DNA from 3 places in the Comamonas sp. GB3 AK4-5 genome. Region 2 is predicted to be linked to each of the others. Evidence: predicted binding sites of a transcription regulator. Region 2 holds the regulator's gene; each other region holds the start of a gene.
What was found. The regulator HrcA, encoded in region 2, represses chaperone genes, less so after heat shock. The targets are predictions, from matches to a motif close to TTAGCACTCNNNNNNNNNGAGTGCTAA.
Positions count from the first base shown of each region.

Region 1: rpoH (RNA polymerase sigma factor RpoH) is a predicted target of HrcA. The motif match lies at 4,379-4,405, and genes of this name have one in related genera.
Region 3: groES (co-chaperone GroES) is a predicted target of HrcA. The motif match lies at 1,932-1,958, and genes of this name have one in related genera.

Region 1 covers NZ_CP166730.1:1,259,735-1,267,170, forward strand. The annotation lists gene ACA027_RS05605 (SCO family protein) at 1-262, shown strand, start outside; gene ACA027_RS05610 (methyl-accepting chemotaxis protein) at 511-2,205, shown strand; gene ACA027_RS05615 (Bug family tripartite tricarboxylate transporter substrate binding protein) at 2,242-3,234, opposite strand; gene rpoH (RNA polymerase sigma factor RpoH) at 3,398-4,348, opposite strand; gene fdhE (formate dehydrogenase accessory protein FdhE) at 4,518-5,438, opposite strand; gene ACA027_RS05630 (formate dehydrogenase subunit gamma) at 5,511-6,176, opposite strand; gene fdxH (formate dehydrogenase subunit beta) at 6,257-7,240, opposite strand; gene fdnG (formate dehydrogenase-N subunit alpha) at 7,297-7,436, opposite strand, start outside.
Region 2 covers NZ_CP166730.1:1,036,390-1,043,825, reverse strand. The annotation lists gene cysM (cysteine synthase CysM) at 1-321, opposite strand, end outside; tRNA gene ACA027_RS04580 (tRNA-Leu) at 360-444, shown strand; tRNA gene ACA027_RS04575 (tRNA-Met) at 475-551, shown strand; gene ACA027_RS04570 (aspartate ammonia-lyase) at 1,071-2,471, shown strand; gene ACA027_RS04565 (DUF3079 domain-containing protein) at 2,675-2,905, shown strand; gene ACA027_RS04560 (fimbrial protein) at 3,275-3,757, opposite strand; tRNA gene ACA027_RS04555 (tRNA-Ile) at 4,249-4,325, opposite strand; gene hrcA (heat-inducible transcriptional repressor HrcA) at 4,416-5,423, opposite strand; gene ACA027_RS04545 (NAD kinase) at 5,453-6,358, shown strand; gene recN (DNA repair protein RecN) at 6,362-7,436, shown strand, end outside.
Region 3 covers NZ_CP166730.1:869,251-876,686, forward strand. The annotation lists gene ACA027_RS03750 (TonB-dependent siderophore receptor) at 1-1,366, opposite strand, end outside; gene groES (co-chaperone GroES) at 2,041-2,331, shown strand; gene groL (chaperonin GroEL) at 2,556-4,199, shown strand; gene aroB (3-dehydroquinate synthase) at 4,350-5,489, shown strand; gene ACA027_RS03770 (deoxyguanosinetriphosphate triphosphohydrolase) at 5,667-6,842, shown strand; gene ACA027_RS03775 (DUF1415 domain-containing protein) at 7,076-7,436, shown strand, end outside.

The DNA.
Region 1 (7,436 bases), 220 kb from region 2:
CAAGGCCTATGTCGGCAACTTCGACCCCGGCATGGTGGCCCTGACCGGCACGCCCGAGCAGGTGGCCGCCATGGCCAAGGACTTCAAGGTCTATTACAAAAAGGTGGAGGGCCAGCAGCCCGGCACCTACACCCTGGACCACACGGCAGGCCTGTACATCTATGACCCGCAGGGCCGGCTGCGCGTGTACCAGCGTTACGGCGCGGGTGCCAAGGTGCTGGCCGAGGACGCTCTGACCCTGCTGGCACAGCCGGCGGCGTAAGTCCGTCCTGCTCACTACAGGCCGCTGCCGGGGCGCGGGTCTGTGGTGCTAATAAGGAAAATAAATCGATTGCAGGCCAGGGTTGATTTTTATCAACCGGTACGGCGGAGGTGCTGCGCATATTGGCCCATTTTGGGCGGCGCAGCCCTCTGTGCATGTGAACGAACCCCTCGCGGCGCACTCGCGAACGGGGTTGTCCACAGACTCTCAGTGGCGCGCACGCATTGTGCAAGTCACCGGGAGCCTCCATGCGGCGCAACCTGCCTGTCACCACGACTGAACTCCAGCTGCAAGATGACGCCACCTTGCTGTCGGCCACGGACCTCAAGGGCAAGATCATCTATGCCAATGATGCTTTCTTGAAGATTTGCGGCTACGACTACGAAGAGCTGCATCTGCAGCCCCACAACATCATCCGCCACCCAGAGACACCGGCGGTGTTGTTCGAGGACATGTGGAACACCTTGAAGCAGGGCGCCAGCTGGACCGCCGTGGTCAAGAACCGCTGCAAAAACGGTGACTTCTACTGGGTTCGGGCCAATGCCAGCCCCATCCAGGCAGGGGGCAAGACCATTGGCTATCTGTCGGTGCGTACCAAGCCCTCGGCCCAGGAAACCCAGGCACAGCAGTCGCTTTACGACCTGCTCAACAGCGGCGCGCAGCACCTGCAGGTACGGCGTGGCTTTGTTTTTCCCAAGGGCTGGCGTGCGTGGTGGAGTCTGCTGCACTTTGTGCCCATGTCCACCAAGCTCTATGCGGGGGCTGCCCTGTTGTTGCTGTGCGCCCTGGCCCTGGTGGGGGCGGCGGCCTGGGGCCTGGAGCCCCGCACGCTGGGGGCCATGGCCTTGTGCTGGATGCTGTGTGCCTTCACCGGCCTGCTGTGGGTGGGGCGCCGCCTGGTCTGGCCGCTGCACGCCGTGCTGCGCCAGGCACGGCAGGTGGCCAGTGGGGACAGTGCCCAGTCGCTGTTTCTGGAGCGGCGCGATGAAGTGGGCAGCCTGATGCGCAGCGTGGAGCAGGCCGGGCTGAACATGCGCTCGCTGGTGGGGGACATCGAAGGCAAGGCCGAGCAGGTCAGCGTCTGCGCCCAGCAATTGCAGGCCGGCAATGTGCAGCTGGCCTTGCGCACCCAGCAGGCCTCCAGCGAGCTGGAGCAGGCCGCCGCTGCGCTGGCGTCCCTGGGTCAGACCATCAGCAGCACGCAGACCCAGGCCGAATCTGCCATGCTGCAGGCGCAGGACGGCGTGCAAGGCGTGATGCAGGGGCAAAGCAGCGTGGACCAGCTGGTGCAGTCCATGGCGGGCATAGACGCCGCAAGCCGCAAGGTGGGCGACATTGTGGGGCTGATCGATGGCATCGCCTTTCAGACCAATCTGCTGGCGCTCAATGCCGCCGTGGAGGCCGCCCGCGCGGGCGAGCATGGCAAGGGCTTTGCGGTGGTGGCGGCCGAGGTGCGCCAGCTTTCACAGCAAAGTGCCCAGGCGGCGCGCGACATCAAGCAGCTGATTCAGGGCTCGCGCCAGCAGGTGGAAAAAGGCCATGCGGCCGCGGAGACTGCACGCATCACCATGCATTCGGTGGTGGAGGGCATAGAGGGGCTGGCCCACACCATGGCCAGCATCCAGGAGCACACCCAGGTGCAGGCGGCCGGCAGTGCGCAGATCAGCGACGCGGTGGCCCATCTGCGTGGTCTGAGCGATCAAAACCGCTCCATGGCCCAGGAAAGCGCCCAGCTCAGCGATGTGCTGGCCCTGCAGGCCCAGCGTTTGCACGGTGCGGCCGGCGTGTTCATTCCACGCCAGCGGCAGGCGCTGCACAGGGAGGAAGGCGCAGCCGGTATTGCACAGGCAGGGCTTGCGCCGCCAGCGTTCCAGCCACCTGCCCTGGCTCCAGCAGGCCTGGCACCGCGGCGCTCACCGGCACCGCAGGCCATGGTGGAGTGAGGCGATCCGCCGCTGGCCCACCCCGCTGCAGCCGGTTTACTGCGCGCGAATGCCTTGCTCGCGGATGATGCTGCCCAGGGCCTGCACATCCTGCTGAATGCGGTTGGCCAGGCCTTCGGGGCTGCTGCCCACCACCTGCCAGCCCTGGAGTGCCAGCTTGGCCCGCATCTCCGGCGTACGCACGATGGCGCTGACGGCGACGGCCAGTTGCTCCACATGCTCGCGCGGCATGGCCTTGGGGGCGGCCACGGCGTTCCAGATTTCCAGGTCAAAGTTCTGCACGCCCAGCTCCTTGAGGCTGGGCAGGCCGGGTGCCAGCGGGCTGCGCGCGACCGAGGTGACGCCAATGCCACGCAGCTTGCCGGCTTGAATCTGTGCCATGGCCAGTGCCGGCGGCAGCATGGACAGCTGCAGATCGCCGCCCTGGATGGCGTTGAACACCTGGGGGTAGCCGGCATAGGGAATGTGCACGGGCTTGAGGGCAGAGCGGCTCTTGAGCAGCTCCATGCCCAGATGACCCACCGTGCCCACGCCGGGTGAGCCATAGCTCCACTGGTTGCCGGCCTTGGCGCCTGCGGCAAAAAAGGCCTTGCCCTCCAGGGAGATGGCGGGCGCCACCAGCACCAGCGGGGCCACGCCGATGAGGCTGACGGGCTGCAAGTCCTTGACCGGGTCATAGCGCACGGCCGGGTTCAGCAGCTTGGCAATCGTCATATTGCCGTTGATCATCACGCTGAAGGTGTGGCCGTCTGTGGCCTTGGCCACGGTTTCACCGGCAATGTTCCCGCCCGCGCCCACCTTGTTTTCCACAATGATGGTCTGGCCCAGGGCTTTTTCCAGCGGTTCGGCCAGGGCGCGGGCCGTCAGGTCCGGCGAGGAGCCGGCCGGAAAGCCCACGATCAGGCGCAGGGGCTTGTTGGGCCAGCTGGGGCTCTCAGCCTGCGCCGGTAGGCCAAGGCCCAGGGCGGTGGCGCTGGCCAGACTCAGCAGGCTGCGGCGGCACAGGGTGCGGTAGGGGGATGCGCTCATGGCAACTCCAGATACAAAATTGATAGCTGCCTCAGCGTGTGGTGTCTGTAGCAAAGCATAAAAAAACCCGGAAATTATCCGGGTTTTCGTCTGCAACTTGGCAGCCTTGTCGGGCGGCTGTTTGCAGGTTTGTGCGGTCCAAGGCCGGTGGTCAAGCAGCTTCTTAGGCAAACTCGGTGAGGGCCTTCTTCATCTTCTTCATGGCCGCCACTTCAATCTGGCGGATGCGTTCGGCGCTCACACCGTACACGGCGGCCAGCTCATGCAGCGTCATGCCGCCCGAGCCGTCATCGTTCACCTTCAGCCAGCGCTCTTCCACAATGTGGCGGCTGCGGGCGTCCAGCGCTTCCAGCGCCTGGGCAATGCCGTCGGTGGCCAGCACATCGCGCTGCTGCGACTCGATCATGGAGGTGGGCTCGTGGGCGGCATCGGCCAGATAGGCGATGGGGCCAAAAGCCTTGTCGTCATCGTCGCTGGGCGAAGGGTCCAGCAGCACGTCACCGCCCGAAAGCCGGGTTTCCATCTCGATGACTTCCTCGCGCTTGACGTTCAGGCGCGCGGCCATGGCGTCGATCTCTTGCGCGGTCAGCGTGTCGCGGAAGGCGGCTTCGCCCCCTTCCATGGCGGCGTCGGCCTTGAGCTCCTGCTTCATGGAGCGCAGGTTGAAGAACAGCTTGCGCTGGGCCTTGGTGGTGGCCACCTTCACCATGCGCCAGTTCTTCAGAATGTATTCGTGGATCTCGGCCTTGATCCAGTGCATGGCGTAGCTCACCAGGCGCACGTTCTGGTCGGGGTCAAAACGCTTGACCGCCTTCATCAGGCCCACATTGCCTTCCTGGATCAGGTCGCTGTGGGGCAGGCCATAGCCCAGGTACTGGCGCGAGATGGACACCACCAGGCGCAGGTGGGACATGATCAGACGCCCAGCGGCATCCAGATCGTTTTGTTCTTTGAGCTTGCGTGCGTAGTCCTGCTCTTCCTCTTGGGTGAGCATGGGCAGGTGGTTGACCGCGGAGATATAGGCATCCAGGTTGCCCAGTGGCGGCACCAGAGCCCAAGGATTTGCAGGCGCCAAAGCCGTTGCAGCCGTAAGGTTGCTCGTCTGTGTAGTCATTGCTTTCATCCTTTCTTCCATCGGTTCATGTTAGCACTCTCTATGACCGAGTGCTAAACGAGAAGTTCCGTCCACATCACGCGATAAGGGTGTAACAGATTTCGCTAAACCCCAGGCCTGTTACAGGCCATCCGCCAGGCCCATGGGGCCGAGGCAGGATGGTTTCCGCTCAGTACCCCAGCAGATAGGGATTGAGCCCGCCGCGCCGATACGGGGTTTCGCTGCGCATCAGCAGGTCCAGGCCCAGGCTGCCCACATCGTCGGCCACGGGTTCCAGGCTGGGGTTGCGTACCTGGTAGAGCAGCTTGGTCCAATGGCCGCATTCCTTGCAGACCTCGGCCTTGACCGTGGCGTCGTCGGTACCGGCGCTGCGGTAGCTGATGCCCTTGGTGGAACCGCAGCACAGGCATTGGATGCGCACCTCGTTCCACTGCGTGGCGCAGCAGTTGCAGCTGGCATAGCGCACGTTCTCGATATCGCGCAGGCCGATGACGGAGGATGTTACGGGCAGGCCGCCGCAGGCCGGGCAGACGCCGGTGGCCACGGGCTGCAGCGCCTCGGCGGACAGGCTGGTGGCCAGGCGCGCCAGGTGCAGCTGCACTGCAGCCGCGGCAAACAGGTGGGGAGCCACCGCATCTTCAGGGATGGCGTCGCCCAGCACATTGGCCAGCAGCCAGCGCAAATCGTCGGCTTCGGCGCTGCGCAGGGCGTCCAGCGCCTGGCGTGCGGCGGCTGGCATGGTGATGCTGGTGGCTCCCTCGCACAGGGCGTGCAGGCAGTCCAGCAGCTGAGCGTCATCAGCCAGGGCCGTGCGGTCTATGGGAGGCAGACCGGCCTGCTTGGCTTGCTGCAGGCGTTCGCTGCTGATGGGCACTGGCGCCGGTAGCGCCTGCACCAGCCTGGCCTGTAGCGCGGCCAGGTCGCCGAGAAACTGCAGATAGGGCGCCAGATCGTTGCTTTGGGCCAGAAAGTGAAAGCGGCTGGCACGGCTTGTAAAGCATTGCGCGGGCGGTTGTTGCAGCGTGAACGGGGTCTTGGCAATGCCCCCGGTGATGAAGGAGGGATCGGGTTGGATAGGGCTGTCTGCCATGGGGGGAGGCCGGCAGGCCGGCGTTGGGAATCGGGGGGGCTCGGGCATCCGCGCTGGGCGGATGCTGCGAAATCAATCGGGTGAGGACTTGGTCGCAGGAGGTGGAGCAGCAGGCGCCGCCGCCTCATGCGGGCGCTTGGCCAGCTCGCGCAGCCATTTGCGGTGGTGGCGAAAGGCCCAGCCCCCGGTGACGGTGCCGCGCGTCATTGCCGGGATGGTGCCCCGCGTCCAGATGGCAGCATACACGTGGGCCACAAAGATGAAGAAGCAGCCCAGGGCCGCCGCCGCATGGGCGACCACGGCAATGCGCCGCAGCGGGATGGGGATCAGAAATGGGAAGTACTGTTCCCAGATCATGATGCCGGTGACGATGAGCAGCAGGATCAATCCGCTCATGCCCCAGAACACGCCTTTTTGCCCGGCGTTGTACTTGCCCAGCTCGGGCAGGTTTTCTTCCTTGCCCTGGAGCACATCGCCAATCTGCATGCTCCATTGCAAGTCTTCGCGGCGCGGCAGGTTGAGGTGCCACATCTGCAAAAACAGGCCCAGAAAGCTGAAGAACAGCAGCACGCCGATCCAGGGGTGGATCCAGCGCGTCATCTGGCCGCCACCAAACAGCTTGGACAGCCAGAACAGCGAGGGGTGGAAGAACGCTGCCCCGGTGAGCAGCAGGGCGATCATGCAGGCGGCCGTGATCCAGTGGTTGAAGCGGGTGATGCCGCGGTAGCGCACCACCATCACCGGCTTGCGGCTGGCCAGCTCATCGCCCTTGGCAGAGTAGACGCGCTGGCTTGCAGCGTTTTTTGTTTGGTCGGCCATCATTGCTCCTTGCCGTGCGCCTGTTCATGGCCATGGCTGTGGTCGTGCCCATGTCCATGCGGGTAGCCATCGCCGCCCTGGTCGACATCGTCCACCAGCTCTTGGGCCTCTTCCTCCTCGTGCGGGGTCACGGCATTGGGCTTGGCAAAAATGCCGTGCAGCACCGCACCCACGGTGGCCAGGCCCGCAGCGATCAGGCCCAGCTTTTTGGCCGAGCCCTTCCACAGCGCCACTGTGGGCGAGATCCTGGGGTCGTCCGGCAGGCCTGCGTACAGCGAAGGCTTGTCGCGGTGATGCAGCACATACATCACATGGGTGCCGCCCACGCCTTGGGGGTCGTAGAGGCCGGCATTGTCGTAGCCGCGCTCCTTCAGGTCTTCCACGCGCTCGGCGGCCAGGGCCTTCATGTCCTCCTTGGTGCCGAAGCTGATGCACTGTGTGGGGCAGGCCTTGGCGCAGGCCGGGCCCTGGCCCATGGCCACGCGGTCCGAGCACAGCGTGCATTTCTTGGACACATTGGTGGTCTTGTGAATGCGCGGCACATTGAAGGGGCAGCCCTTGACGCAGTAGCCGCAGCCAATGCAGTTGTCGGAGATGAAGTCCACGATGCCATTGCTGTACTGCACGATGGCGCCCGGCGAGGGGCAGGACTTCAGGCAGCCCGGTTCCTCGCAGTGCATGCAGCCGTCCTTGCGGATCAGCCATTCCAGCTCCCCGGTGCCGGGGTTCTGGTATTCGGTGAAACGCATCAGCGTGAACATGTCCGGCGTCAGATCATGCGGGTTCTCGTAGATGCCCACGTTCTCTTCCATGGTCGGGTGGGTGTCGTTCCACTCGATGCAGGCCGACTGGCAGGCCTTGCAGCCTATGCACTTGGACACGTCGATCAGCTTGGCCACCTTGGTCAGCTGGCGTTCGGGCGTGGGAACGTGGTCCGTGGCCGAGATCTTGATCACGTCCGTGGGCAGCAGATTCGACGCCATGGGCTGCACCGGCGGGTTGGCGGCCGCGGTGCGCGGCTGTTGGGCCTGGGGGAAGCTCATGACGTCAACCTCTTGATGTCTTCGGCGCTGGCCGGCTCGATGTTGACGAGAAAGGCCTTGGACTCGGGCGTGTCGATATTCGCCTCACCGGCAAACACCGTCAGGCTGTTGGCACCAAAGCCCTTGCGGGCCGCAC
Region 2 (7,436 bases):
GGCACGCTCTATGGACAAGTCCTCCGGCATGATCAAGACCATGCGATAGCCCTTGATGGCAGCCGCCATGGCCAGTGCAATGCCGGTGTTGCCGGAGGTGGCCTCGATCAGCGTGTCGCCAGGCTTGATTTCACCGCGCTCCTGGGCCCGCTGGATCATGGACACAGCCGGGCGGTCCTTGACGGAGCCCGCAGGGTTGTTGCCCTCCAGCTTGCCCAACACCACATTGCCTTGCGCTGCATGTGCAGCAGCGTTGATACGCTGCAGCGCCACCAGAGGCGTATTGCCGATGACGCTTTCAATCGAAGGATACGTTTTCATGTCCATAAATGTGCCATAATCCAGCCTCTCTGATGCCAGCCCGGGTGGTGGAATTGGTAGACGCAGCGGACTCAAAATCCGCCGCCGCAAGGCGTGCCGGTTCGATTCCGGCCCCGGGCACCACAAGCATCAGAAACCAGTCAATCAAATTACCGCGAGGTGGAGCAGTCTGGTAGCTCGTTGGGCTCATAACCCAAAGGTCGTTGGTTCAAATCCAGCCCTCGCAACCAATTGGTGCATGCACCGCAAAAAAGCCCACATCCTGTGGGCTTTTTTGTTTTTACCGCCTTTTGTCCACATCTCGTCGCCGCCCTCCAAAGACATGGAGGCCATGAGGGACTTGACTGCAAGGCACTCTGCCCACCGCGCAGCCACAAGACCACCAAGGCCATGCGAAAGCACAGCGCTGCCGCCAGATCGCCCCATGGGCACAAAAGCCGCCCAAACCCCTTCCGCTTTTCCCCTCCAAAGCCGCAAAGCCTTGCGCCATGCGGCTGAGCGCGGCTTTCTGCAACGTCAAACTCAGACACAATATCGCACCAAAATAGTGCGACACTGCGAACGATATGCAGCAAAATTTGGCTTCTCATTTGTTTTGAGCATAATTCAGCCCAACGGCCCGGCTTGGATACGCACCGTTTTGGTGCCTGCAAATCGGGCTTTGCCACGTCTGGACCCCGCATCCCGCGTGGCCCCCGGCCCCAGCCGCCGGGTCTGCCCCTTTTTCTTTTTTCAGCCAATTGCTCACCATGCGCCAAGAAAGCGACTTTTTAGGTTCCAAGGACATCCCCGACCACGCCTACTGGGGGGTTCACTCCGCCCGTGCGGTGGAGAACTTTCCCATCACCGGCCACAGCGTGGCACAGATGCCCCAGCTGATCCGCGCCTACGCCTTTGTGAAAAAGGCTGCCGCCCACGCCAACCTGGCCATGGGCGCCATCAACGCCCAGCAGACCGAGGCCATCTCCAAGGCCTGCGACGACCTAGCCGCTGGCCAGTTGCATGAGCAGTTTGTGGTGGACGTGATCCAGGGCGGCGCCGGCACCTCGACCAATATGAACGCCAACGAGGTGATCGCCAACCGTGCGCTGGAGCATCTGGGTCTGGCCAAGGGTCGCTATGACGTGATCCACCCCAACGACCATGTCAACGCTTCCCAGTCCACCAACGACTCCTACCCCACGGCCGTCAAGCTGGCCACCTGGTTTGGCATTCAGGAGCTGCTGGCCGCATTGGCAGCACTGCGTGGCGCCTTCCAGGAAAAGGCCACGGAATTCAAGGATGTACTCAAAATCGGCCGCACCCAGCTGCAGGACGCCGTGCCCATGACCCTGGGTCAGGAGTTCACCGCCTTTGTCTCCATGATTGCCGATGACGAGAAGCGCCTGCGCGAATCTGCCGTGCTGATGTGCGACATCAATATGGGCGGCACTGCCATCGGCACCGGCCTGAACGCCCCCGTGGGCTATGTCGACGTGGTCGTGCCCAAGCTGGCGGAATTCTCGGGCGTGCCCGTGGTCAAGGCCGCCGACATGATCGCCGCCACCTGCGATACCGGCGCGTTTGCCGACATCTCCGGCATTTTGAAGCGCATCGCCGTCAAGCTCTCCAAGATCAGCAACGACCTGCGCTTGCTGTCTTCCGGCCCCCAGGCCGGTGTGGGCGACATCCAGCTGCCTGCACGCCAGGCCGGCTCGTCCATCATGCCCGGCAAGGTCAACCCGGTGATCCCGGAAGTGATGAACCAGGTTTGCTTTGAAGTGATCGGCAACGACGTGGCCATCACCATGGCTGCCGAAGGCGGTCAGCTGCAGCTCAACGCCTTTGAGCCACTGATGGCCTGGGCCCTGCACAAAAGCCTGCACCACCTGGCCCATGCCTGCAAGACGCTGCAAGTCAACTGCGTGGAAGGCATCGTCGCCAACCAGCGCGTGCTGGACGAGCGCATCGCCAGCTCAGTGACCTTGGTGACCGCGCTGAACCCGCTGATTGGTTACGAGAAGTCCGCCCAGATCGCCAAGGCCGCCATCGCCAGCGGCAAGTCCATCGGCGCGGTCGCCGAAGAGCTGGGCGTGATGAGCCAGGCCCAGCTGCAACAACTGCTGGTGGCCGACAAGCTGACCATGCCTGGCGCACTGAGCGCAAGCTAAAAGGCGGCTCACACACCCTGCACACTCCATCCTGCGGCCACTTGCAGAATGGAGTCCACCAAGCGCCCGAACTGCCCCGCAGCTCGGGCGCTTTGTTTTTGATGCAGGCCAAGCCAGGACGGAATGCACGCCACGACCCAGACAGCCCCTTCCTGCACTGCCGCATACTGACTGGGCATACCTCCCATGCAACGAGCGACACCATGGCCAAGAAATTCCCTGCAGTCCCAGCCCATCCAGAGCGCCTGTGCTGGGGCTGCGACCTGTACTGCCCCGCCACCGACCTGCGCTGCGGCAACGGCTCCGACCGCACACCCCACCCCAGCGAGCTGTGGGGCGACGATTGGCAGACCATGGACGGCACCCAGCCCCCAGGCAACCCGGAGCCCACGGAGCGCTCTCCACTCAAATCCCCCTCTTGCGCGCATCTATAAAGCAAAACCCGCTACTTATTCAGTAGCGGGTCTATAGCGGCATCCTGACTGGGCATAGAAAATAGGAAAACGCATTTAAATGCTTGTGGCTTGCGGTATCTATGCACAAATCGGATTATGAAATTCCGAAAAGACATTGACCATAAATATCAAACGGGTGAGTTTTTACAACTCATCAACACCTTTCGATATCAGGTATGAATTGAAAAAATTTTAAAACCCATTGAATCCAAAAATAAAAATATCAACCTTTGAAAATAATTTACTGAATAATATTTTATTTTCAAAAAATAGAGGCAAGCAATAAATATTGCTTGCCTTGTATACAACCTTGGCAACAGCTTAATACTCCACCAAGGTCAACCTGCGTTACTCGTAGGACAGGGTGTAGGCCACCAGAGCACTCGCCGTGCCAGCCTTGGCATCCGAAGTTGCCTTACCAGCTTGCAGGGTGTAGTAGGCCTTCAGCGGAATGCTGATGTTGCTGCCCGAGGTCGCCCCCAGGGTCACCGTATCTCCCTGGCTGAAGTCCAGGATATCGCTGCCGTTCATCAGCATGATCTGCACACCCTGTGCCGTTCCATTCACCCCAACGCCCTTGCCCACCACCCTGGAAGGCTTCAACGAGAGCGAAACCTTGGTGCCCTGGGTGCACTCGACGTTCAGATCGATGTTCTTGGCAATGGTGCTCAGCTTGCCGGCAGAAATCGCCGGATTGGCTTCCGTGCCCAAGGTCTCAGCCGAGTGCGGCCCCATGGACACGAGCATGTCTGCACCCGAAGAGGTTGCACCGCCGCTGCTCACCTGGCAGGCATCCACGGTGATGCTGCCCTCAAAAGAAATCGCACCCATAGCACCCACTGCGGGAGCTGCTTGAACGCCAGCTGCAAAAAAGACGGCAAGGATAGCCAGGCTGACAAATGATTTTTTCATGGTCGAACTTCTCTTTCACTAAATGGATTGAAAAACTTTTTCAATCCAGTGCCAAAGCCCTAAAAGGCTTACAAAGATGTGCTCTTGTGAAACACAGCTTCTGCGTAGACACAGACAGATACTAATCTAAGAAAACCACAATTAATTTAGAAACGAGGAGAAACAATATAGAAAAAAAATATCAAGAGAAAAACAATTTAACAATTTCCTCTTTGACTTTTCAAAAGATTGGCAGTAAGTGGTCACACAAAAAGCACAGGACAATTTCCGCCATCTACAGAGGCCTGCATGCGCCCCTCAAACCGCGAAAGGTCGGCACCATAGTTCCAATTGCACGTTTTGGCTAGGAAAAGGCGGGAACAACCACAAAAAAAAACGGGTTACGACTACTCGTAACCCGTTGAATTCATTGGTAGGGCGTGGCGGACTTGAACCGACGACCAAGGGATTATGAGTCCCCTGCTCTAACCAACTGAGCTAACGCCCCTTGCCAGCCCTGCACAAGGCAGGGCGCGTGCATTGTAACGGCTTAGAGGGCACTTACGGCGCCTGGCGATCAGATCGCGTGCGCGCACGCTCAACGCCGGGTGTTCAAGGCATTGGTGACCAGCTTGGAGGTGATGTCCACAATCTGGATCATCCGGTCGTAGTGCATGCGCGTGGGGCCGATCACGCCCAGGGTGCCCACGATCTGACCGTCAACCTCATAAGGCGCGCTGACCACGGACAGCTCCTCAAAGGGCACGACCTGGCTTTCACCACCGATGAAGATGCGCACGCCTTCGGCCTGGCTGGAAAAGTCCAGCAGACGCAGGATTTGCGTTTTCTGCTCGAACAAATCGAAAGCCTTGCGCAGATTGCCCATATCGCTGGAGAAATCGCTCACGGCCAGCAGATTGCGTTCGCCGGAGATGATGACCTGCTCCTGCGGCTGTGGGTTCATGGCCTCTGCGCTGACGTTCACGGCGGCCTGCATCAGATCGGTCACCTCGCTGCGCAGGCGCTCAACCTCGGTCTGCAGGCGCTCGCGCACCTGCTCGATGGCCAGGCCCGCGTAGTGGGCGTTCAGGTAGTTGGAGGCTTCCAGCAGTTGGGTGCCGGAGAAATCATGGTCGGTGAAGATGACGCGGTTTTGCACATCGCCTTCGGGCGAGACGATGATGACCAGCACCCGCCGCTCGGACAGTTTGACGAACTCGATGTGTTTGAACACCGAGCTGCGCCGTGGCGCCATCACCACACCCACAAACTGCGACAGGCTGGAAAGCATATTCGCCGCGTTGGCTATCACTTTTTGCGGCTGCTCGGGTGCCAGCTCGGGCGCCGGCAGCATGTCGCGGCTGACGGTGAGCATGGTGTCCACAAACAAGCGATAGCCCTTGGCCGTGGGCACACGGCCGGCCGAGGTGTGGGGGCTGACGATCAGGCCGAACTCTTCCAGGTCGGACATCACATTGCGGATGGTCGCTGGCGAGAGTTCCAGGCCGCAGGCGCGCGACAGCGTACGCGAACCGACCGGCTGGCCGTCGGCAATGTAGCGCTCGACCAGCGCTTTCAACAACAACTTGGCACGTTCATCGAGCATGGAATGATTTTAATGATGTAATTTCCCTCATGACGTCCAAGTTTCGCCATGTGGCCCTCATCGGCAAGTACCGCGCCCCTTCTGCGACAGGTACTCCCCAGGATTGCCCGCGCCAGGCGCTGGAAGACATTGCCGCCTTTTTAAGCACCCAGGGCTGTGAAGTGATTGTGGAGGCCGAGACCGCCTTGCAGATGGGTCAGCCCGCAGCCTACCGCAGTCTGGATGTGGATGCCCTGGGCCTGGCCTGCGACCTGGCCCTGGTCATGGGAGGCGACGGCACCATGCTGGGTGTCAGCCGGCATCTGTCGCGCTATGGCACGCCGCTGATTGGCATCAACCAGGGGCGGCTGGGCTTTGTCACCGACATCCCCATGGATGAAAACCTGCTGCCCACGCTGCAGGCCATGCTGGAGGGCGAGTACGAGGAAGACCCCCGCCCGCTGATCGAAGCCCGCGTCATGCGCGGCGACACCTGCGTGTTCGAGGCCCTGGCCATGAACGATGTGGTGGTCAACCGCGGCAGCACCTCGGGCATGGTGGAGTTGCGTGTCGAGGTCGACGGGCGCTTTGTCTCCAACCAGCGCGCCGACGGCCTGATCGTGGCCAGCCCCACGGGCTCCACAGCCTATGCGCTCTCGGCCGGCGGCCCACTGCTCCACCCTTCCGTGGGCGCCTGGGTGATGGCACCGATTGCGCCCCACACCCTGTCCAACCGCCCCATCGTGCTGTCCGATCAGGGCGAGGTCATGATCGAAGTGGTGGGTGGGCGCGACATCAGCGCCAATTTTGACATGCAGTCCCTGGCCTCGCTGCGCCACGGCGACCGCATCTATGTACGCCGCGCCCAGCATGGCATACGCTTTTTGCACCCCACGGGCTGGAACTACTACGCCACGCTGCGCAAGAAACTGGGCTGGAACGAAGGGGGCACCTGAACCATGGCCCTGCGACGCATTGCGCTGCGCGACTTTGTCATCGTGCAGTCGTTGGACCTGGACCTGCACACCGGCTTCACCGTGCTCACTGGCGAGACCGGTGCCGGCAAGTCCATCTTGATTGACGCCCTGCAACTGGTCCTGGGCAGCCGCGCCGATGTCGGCGTGGTTCGCGAGGGCCAGACCCAGGCCGATATCACCGCCGAATTCGACTGCCCCACCCACCTGGCAGCCTGGCTGGAAGAAGGTGGCTTTGCACGCGAAGACCTGTTGCTGCTGCGCCGCGTGATCGACACCCAGGGCCGCAGCCGCGCCTGGATCAATGGCGCACCCGCCACGGCCACCCAGCTACGCCATCTGGGCGATCTGCTGCTGGACATACACGGCCAGCATGCCTGGCAAAGCCTGACCCGGCCCGATGCCGTGCGCGCCCTGCTAGACGCCTATGCCGGCACCGACACCCAGGCCCTGCGCACCTGCTGGAGCCAATGGCGCAGTGCCCACCAGGAGCTGGAACATGCGCTGGCCGCCCAGGACACGCTGCAGCGCGAGCGCGAACGCCTGCAGTGGCAGATTGGCGAGCTGGACAAGCTGAGCCCCGGCGCAGAGGAATGGGACGAGCTCAACACCCAGCACACGCGCCTGTCTCACGCCCAAAGCCTGCTCGAAACCGCGCAAAGCGCGCTGTATCTGCTGGAAGACGATGAAACCGGCATCTCCGGCCCGCTGACCCGCGCCCACAGCACGCTGCAAAATCAAGAGCATCTGGAGCCCGAATTTCAAGCGATTGCCGATGTTCTGGCTTCCAGTCTGGCCCAGGTCAGCGACGCCAGACACAGCCTGCACAGCTATCTGCGCCGCACCGAGCTGGACCCCGAGCGCCTGGCCGAACTGGATGGCCGCCTGACCCTGTGGATGCAACTAGCGCGCCGCTACAAGCGCTCACCCGAAGAACTGCCCGGTCTGCTGCAAGGTTGGCGCGACGAGCTGCGCCAGCTGGACGCCGTGGAGGATGTGGCCCGCCTGCGCCAGCGTGAACAGCAAGCCCATGAGGCCTACCAGGCCGCCGCGCGCGAGC
Region 3 (7,436 bases), 170 kb from region 2:
TCAGGTAGGGCGCCACGCCGTTGTCAAACACATAGTTCAGCCCCACGCGGCCACTCCACTTATTGTCTTTTTGCTGGCTGTAGTTCCACTTGGGCGAGTAGCTGCGGGACTGGTCGTCGGTCTTGGACCAGTCGTGGCGGGCATTGAGGGTCAGGCGCCAGCGCTCATAGGCCATCTGATCCTGGGCATAAATGCCGATACGGTCGAACTGCTGGCGCACGTTGTACGGCGTCGTGGCCATGCTGCTGCTGAAGTCCGGCACCGCAATGGGGCGGTAATTGGTCGGGTCATAGGGGTCAAAGGCCACCGGGTCCATGCGATAGGAATCGCTGCGCATGGAGCCTCTTGCGTAATCCATGCCCGCCAGCAAGGTGTGGCGGGTGCTGCCCAGGTCGATGCTCTTGGTGACGTGGTTGTCCGTGGCGAAGGTATTGGAGCTGGCCGGCGCCAGCCCATAGGTGCCCTGCAGCCACAAATGCCCGCCACGGTTCTCGTACGCATAAATGGATGTGCGCTGGATGTCCGAGTTGATGTACATGTAGCGGGAATTGCTGGTGAACTTCCAGCCATTGCCGAACTGGTGCTCGAACAGCGAGCTGATCGAGTTCTGCTTGCGGCTCGAATCCTGAAAACCCATGTCGGTGTAATTGCGCCGGAGGTTGATTTTCGGGAAAGGGCTGTTGTCCAGGCCCACGGCTGCAGCGGGCAGGCTGTTGTAGTCCGGGATTTCGGGCTCGCGTGAGTGGGTGGCCAGCAGCGTCCAGGACGTTGCCGCGTTCGGGCGCCAGGTCAGCGCCGGTGCGAGGTAGATGCGCTTGTGCCTTACGTCCTCGACCTGCCCTTCAGAGTCCAGGCCTGTCGCAGTGAAGCGGTAGAGCAAGGTACCGTCGGCATTGGCTGGGCCGGTGGTATCTATGCCGACCATGCGGCGCCCGAAATTGCCGAGCTGCATCACCACCTCGTTCGAGGCCTCGGCCTGCGGGCGGCGGCTGACCTGGTTCACGATGCCACCGCCTGTGCCTTGGCCATAAAGCGCTGCAGATGGGCCTCGCAACACCTCGATGCGCTCCAGTGAATAGGGATCAATCTGCGGCGTCCATGTCGAGACATTGCTGATGATGCGCAGCCCATCCAGGTAGTAATCGGCATCGAAGCCGCGGATGCGCGTCAGATCCAGCTGGCCGCCAAAGCCGCCGTATTTCTCACTGACGGCGCCACCCGTGTAGCGCAGTGCTTCGCTGCTGGTCAGCGGCTGCAGCACTTCCATCTGCTCGCGCGTCACCACCGAGATCGACTGCGGTGTTTCCAGAATAGGCGTGTCGGTCTTGCTACCCGCGGTGGACTGCTCGGCCACATAGCCATGCACGGCTCCATTGTCCTGGTCTGCGGACGACCCTCCGGTCACTGTGACGGTTGGGAGTGCGGAGGGCGCGCCTGCCGCCGTGCTGTGGGCGGCTGTGTCGTCTGCGGCATGCACTTGTGCAGACCCAAGCAACATGAGCAGGGTCGCGATGGCGCTGTATCGAGGCGAGCGGTTAACCGGCGGTGTGTGATGAGAAAGACGGGCGTAGCGATGCATTGCGGCTCTGGTGCATGAAGTGTTTTCAAAAAGAGAGTCGCATCATATTCACCGACCGACCGTCGGTCAATAAAAATGATTGCTATTACCATGATGAAAAGCGGGTCGAGAAAGGTTCGTTCAGGTGCCTGGGATGAGGGAATCGTGATGTAAAGCCCAGAGCTTTGTCTGCGCTGCGCTTGAATGCAGCCTTCTCGCTTGGGTGCCTCCATCGAGCCGGGGCGATAGCACCCGGTGTCACTCTGGCGGGGGCCTGGTCGGCCCTGCCCGCGGAAAAAACGAAACTGCCGTGACTTTCCGTAGCAGCTCTGGAATTCCCCGCCTCTTGAAAGTGCCGTTTTATCCCTTATTATTAGCACTCGTAGGGGTTGAGTGCTAACAAGCCTCCCTCAGCTCATCCGCTCTGTCTTGGTACGGGGCGGAACGGACATAACCACTGTGTTGATATCTAGGAGAAATGAATGAATCTGCGTCCTCTGCACGACCGCGTGATCGTCAAGCGTCTTGAGAACGAAACCAAGACCGCTTCGGGCATTTATATCCCTGACAACGCCGCCGAGAAGCCTGACCAAGGCGAAGTGCTGGCTGTGGGTCCCGGCAAGCGCAACGACAAGGGCGAGCAGATTGCTCTGAACGTGAAGGTCGGCGACCGCGTGTTGTTCGGCAAGTACTCGGGCCAGACCGTGAAGGTCGATGGCGATGAGTTGCTGGTGATGAAGGAAGACGACCTGTTCGCCGTTGTCGAAAAATAAAGCTGCTGCGCGAGCGCCAGGCGTTGTTGCACCGTGCTCGGAATCCTCACGTACCACAGTACGTTCCGGTTCCTGTGCGCGCTGCGCCTAGCCTGACACCCGCTCGCGACGCTTTCTTTTCCGACAAGCATTTCGCGTATCTCGGATAACTCTCAAATTCATAGCTTCTAGTGCTTACTACATATGCGCTACAAGCTGTTTTGAACCAGATTTAGGAGCCAAACATGGCAGCAAAAGACGTAGTTTTCGGTGGTGAAGCCCGTGCCCGCATGGTGGAAGGCGTGAACATCCTGGCCAACGCGGTCAAGGTCACCCTCGGCCCCAAGGGTCGCAACGTGGTGCTGGATCGCTCGTTCGGCGCCCCCACCGTGACCAAGGACGGTGTGTCCGTGGCCAAGGAAATCGAACTCAAGGACAAGCTGCAGAACATGGGCGCCCAGCTCGTGAAGGAAGTGGCTTCCAAGACCAACGACATCGCTGGTGACGGCACCACGACCGCTACCGTGCTGGCCCAGGCCATCGTGCACGAAGGCACCAAGTACGTGGCCGCCGGCCTGAACCCCATGGACCTGAAGCGCGGCATCGACAAGGCTGTCGCCGCTCTGGTGGAAGAGCTGAAGAAGCAATCCAAGGCCACCACCACTTCCAAGGAAATCGCCCAAGTCGGTTCGATCTCCGCCAACTCCGATGAATCCGTGGGCAGCATCATTGCCGAAGCCATGGACAAGGTCGGCAAGGAAGGCGTGATCACCGTGGAAGAAGGCAAGTCGCTGGCCAACGAACTCGACGTCGTTGAAGGCATGCAGTTCGACCGCGGCTACCTGTCGCCCTACTTCATCAACAACCCCGAAAAGCAAGTTGCCCTGCTGGACAACCCCTTCGTGCTGTTGTTCGACAAGAAGATCAGCAACATCCGCGACCTGCTGCCCACGCTGGAAGCCGTGGCCAAGGCCGGCCGTCCTCTGCTGATCATTGCAGAAGACGTCGAAGGCGAAGCCCTGGCGACCCTGGTGGTCAACACCATCCGCGGCATCCTGAAGGTTGTGGCTGTGAAGGCTCCTGGCTTCGGCGACCGCCGCAAGGCCATGCTGGAAGACATCGCCATCCTGACTGGCGGCAAGGTCATCGCTGAAGAAGTGGGCCTGGCACTGGACAAGGTCACGCTGGAAGACCTGGGCCAAGCTGCCCGCGTCGAAATCGGCAAGGAAAACACCACCATCATCGACGGTGCTGGCAAGGCTGACGAAATCGAAGCCCGCGTCAAGCAAATCCGCATCCAGATCGAAGAAGCCACTTCCGACTACGACCGCGAAAAGCTGCAAGAGCGCGTGGCCAAGCTGGCCGGCGGCGTGGCCGTGATCAAGGTTGGCGCTGCCACCGAAGTCGAGATGAAGGAAAAGAAGGCCCGCGTGGAAGACGCCCTGCACGCTACCCGCGCTGCTGTGGAAGAAGGCATTGTGGCCGGTGGTGGCGTGGCCCTGCTGCGCGCCAAGCAAGCCGTGGGCGAGCTCAAGACCGGCAATGCCGAGCAAGACGCTGGCATCAAGCTGATCCTGAAGGCCATCGAAGCCCCTCTGCGTGAAATCGTGGCCAACGCCGGTGGCGAGCCTTCGGTGGTGGTGAATGCCGTGCTGAATGGCAAGGGCAACTACGGCTTCAACGCTGCCAACGACAGCTATGGCGACATGCTGGAAATGGGCATTCTGGACCCCACCAAGGTGACCCGTACGGCCCTGCAAAACGCCGCTTCCGTGGCTTCGCTGCTGCTGACCACCGAGTGCATGATTGCCGAAAGCCCCAAGGCTGAAGGCGCTGCAGCCATGCCCGACATGGGCGGTATGGGTGGCATGGGCGGCATGGGTATGTAATACCCGCCGTGACGGCAGCGGCCCCGCGCTGCTGCCCGCCACAGTCCAAAACCCGCAGCCCGCAAGGCCTGCGGGTTTTTTCGTATGTCTGCCCTACACTTGGGGCGAGATTTTTTGCATTGACGCCCCCCATTCCGTCCACATTCCCGCATGACCACCGCTGCCCCGCTTGCCCCCTTTATTGCCCATACCGCCGACCACGCCACCGTGCACATTGACCTGGGCGAGCGCAGCTATCCCATTCGCATCGGGGCCGGCCTGCTGGGCGAGACCTCCACCTACCAGGGCCTGCCCAAGGCACGCAGCGCTTTGATCGTCACCAACACCACGGTGGCGCCGCTGTATCTGCAGCAGGTGCGCACCGCGCTGGCCGCGCAGTACGCGCAAGTGCATGTGGTGGAACTGCCCGATGGCGAGGCCCACAAAGACTGGCAGACCCTGAACTTGATTTTTGATGGCCTGCTGCAGCAGGGCTGTGATCGCAAGACCTTGCTGTTTGCCCTGGGCGGTGGCGTGATTGGCGATATGACGGGCTTTGCCGCCGCCAGCTATATGCGCGGCGTACCCTTTGTGCAGCTGCCCACCACGCTGCTGTCCCAGGTGGATTCCAGCGTGGGCGGCAAGACCGCCATCAACCACCCGCTGGGCAAAAACATGATCGGCGCCTTCTACCAGCCGCAGCTGGTGCTGTGCGACCTGGCATCGCTGGACACCTTGCCCGTGCGCGAGCTCTCTGCCGGCCTGGCCGAGGTCATCAAATACGGTCCCATCGCCGATATGGCGTTCTTTGACTGGCTGGAAGCCAATATCGACCTGCTGCGTTCCGGTGACCGCCAGGCCATGGCCCAGGCCGTCAAGCGCAGCGTGGAGATCAAGGCCTGGGTGGTCAGCCAGGACGAAAAAGAAGCCGGCCTGCGCGCCGTGCTCAACTTCGGCCACACCTTTGGCCACGCCATTGAAGCCGGCATGGGCTACGGCGTCTGGCTGCATGGCGAGGGCGTGGGCGCCGGCATGGTGATGGCGGCGCATTTGTCGCAGGAACTGGGCCTGGTGGATGCCGCCTTTGTCGCACGCCTGACCCGCTTGATCGAGCGTGCCGGCCTGCCCACCAAGGGCGCCATGCTGGATGCCAAAGACAATGCTGGCGCCTATCTGGAACATATGCGCGTGGACAAGAAAGCCGAGGCCGGCGAGATCCGCTTTGTGCTGATTGATGGCCCCGGCAAGGCTGTAATGCGCAGCGCACCTGATGCGCTGGTGCGGCAGGTGATTGACCGTTGCTGTGGGTAAATAAGAAGTACCCCCTGTGCCGCTGCGCGGCCGGCGTAGGCCCTTGCGCGGTGCCCTGACCTGGGCTGCGTCGGTTTTATGCGCTGTAGGTGGCGTGTGGATTCCTTAAAACCATAGCTGCCGTAGCTTGTCGATGCTGCATACCAGGCGGTTTTGATGCTTGAAAAGGAGTGGTGGATGGCGATGCAAGGACTGGCCCCCTGGGCATGTGACCCGGCGCAAACCCGGGGCAGGCGCTTTGCCGAGGCCCCTGCGCCCACGCGCAGCGACCACCAGCGTGACCGGGACCGCATCGTCCACTCCAGCGCTTTTCGCCGCCTGGTCTACAAGACCCAGGTGTTCTTGAACCACGAGGGCGACCTGTTCCGCACCCGGCTGACGCATTCGCTGGAGGTGGCACAGCTAGGTCGTTCCATTGCCCGGCCGCTGGGCTTGAATGAAGACCTGGTCGAAGCCATCTGTCTGGCCCATGACCTGGGCCACACCCCGTTTGGCCATGCGGGCCAGGACATGCTGAATGCCTGCATGCGGCCCTGGGGCGGGTTTGAACACAATCTGCAAAGCCTGCGCGTGGTGGACCAGTTAGAAGAGCGTTACCCAGGCTTCGACGGCCTGAACCTGAGCTTTGAAACGCGCGAGGGCATTCTGAAGCACTGCTCCAAGGCCAATGCCGAAAAGCTCGAAGCGCAGGAGCCCGGGGGCGTAGCCCATAGGTTTTTGCACGGCGCCCAGCCCTCGCTGGAGGCCCAGCTGTGCAATCTGGCCGATGCCATTGCCTACAACGCCCACGATGTGGACGACGGCCTGCGCTCCGGCTACATCAGTTGGGAGCAACTGCTCAGCGTGCCCCTGGTGGCCCAGCACCATGACCAGGTGCTGGCGGAGTATCCGGCGCTGGCCGAGCCCGACCAGCAACGCAGGCTGTTGTACGACACCATTCGCCGCATGCTCAGCGAGCAGGTGTATGACGTGATCGCCACCACGCAGGCGCGTGTGAAGGCCGCTGGCGTGGGCAGTGTGGAGGCCGTGCGCCGCCACCCCGAGCGCTTGGTGGCCTTCAGTGACGATATGGCCGGGAAAAGCCAGGCGCTCAAGCAGTTTCTGTTTCGCAACCTCTACCGTCATGCCGAGGTCACGCAAACCATGGACCATGCGCAGACCGTGGTCCAGGAGCTGTTCACCCTCTACCTGGAGCAGCCGCAAGAGATGAAGCCCCGCCACGCCGCCCGGGCCCAGGCCGCAGACACGCAAGCGGGGCGCGCCCGGGCCGTGGCCGATTTTGTGGCCGGCATGACCGACCGCTATGCCGCACGCGAGCATGAACGCCTGACGGGGAAACGCCTGCTGGCCTGAAACGGGCCAAGGGTTTAGGCTTGCGGGCGGAGGAGCCGCGAGAACCCCGAAAAAGTCGATGAGCCTGCCAAGGCCGCAGGCCGGCATGCATGAAAACTGCGGTCTGGGCTGTGTTTGCGCCAGGGCAAAGTCCGAGCCGCGTACGCAGAACTGGCACGCCGATAGAATTCGCGGCAGAGATTCAATGAAAGAGGGGGCATTGCGCCCCCGTTTGCTTTTTTGGGGGCCGCCACATGACCGATACCACCGACCACAACGCCGAAGAACAGCCATCCTTTCCAGAAGACATGGTGATCGCCGACACCGTGCGCTGGCTGGAGCGTGCCGTCATCGGCCTCAACCTGTGCCCCTTTGCCAAGGGCGTGCATGTCAAGGGCCAGATCCACTACGTGGTCAGCCAGGCCAGCGACGCCGAGGGCGTGGCCAATGACCTGCACCGTGAGCTGGAAGCCCTGGCCGAGGCCAACCCCGAAAAGCGCGACACCACGCTGCTGATCCTGCCCGAGGCACTGACCGAGTTTCTGGACTTCAACGACTTCCTGGAAATTGCCGACGCCATGGTCGAGGAGCTGGACCTGGCCGGCATCTTGCAGG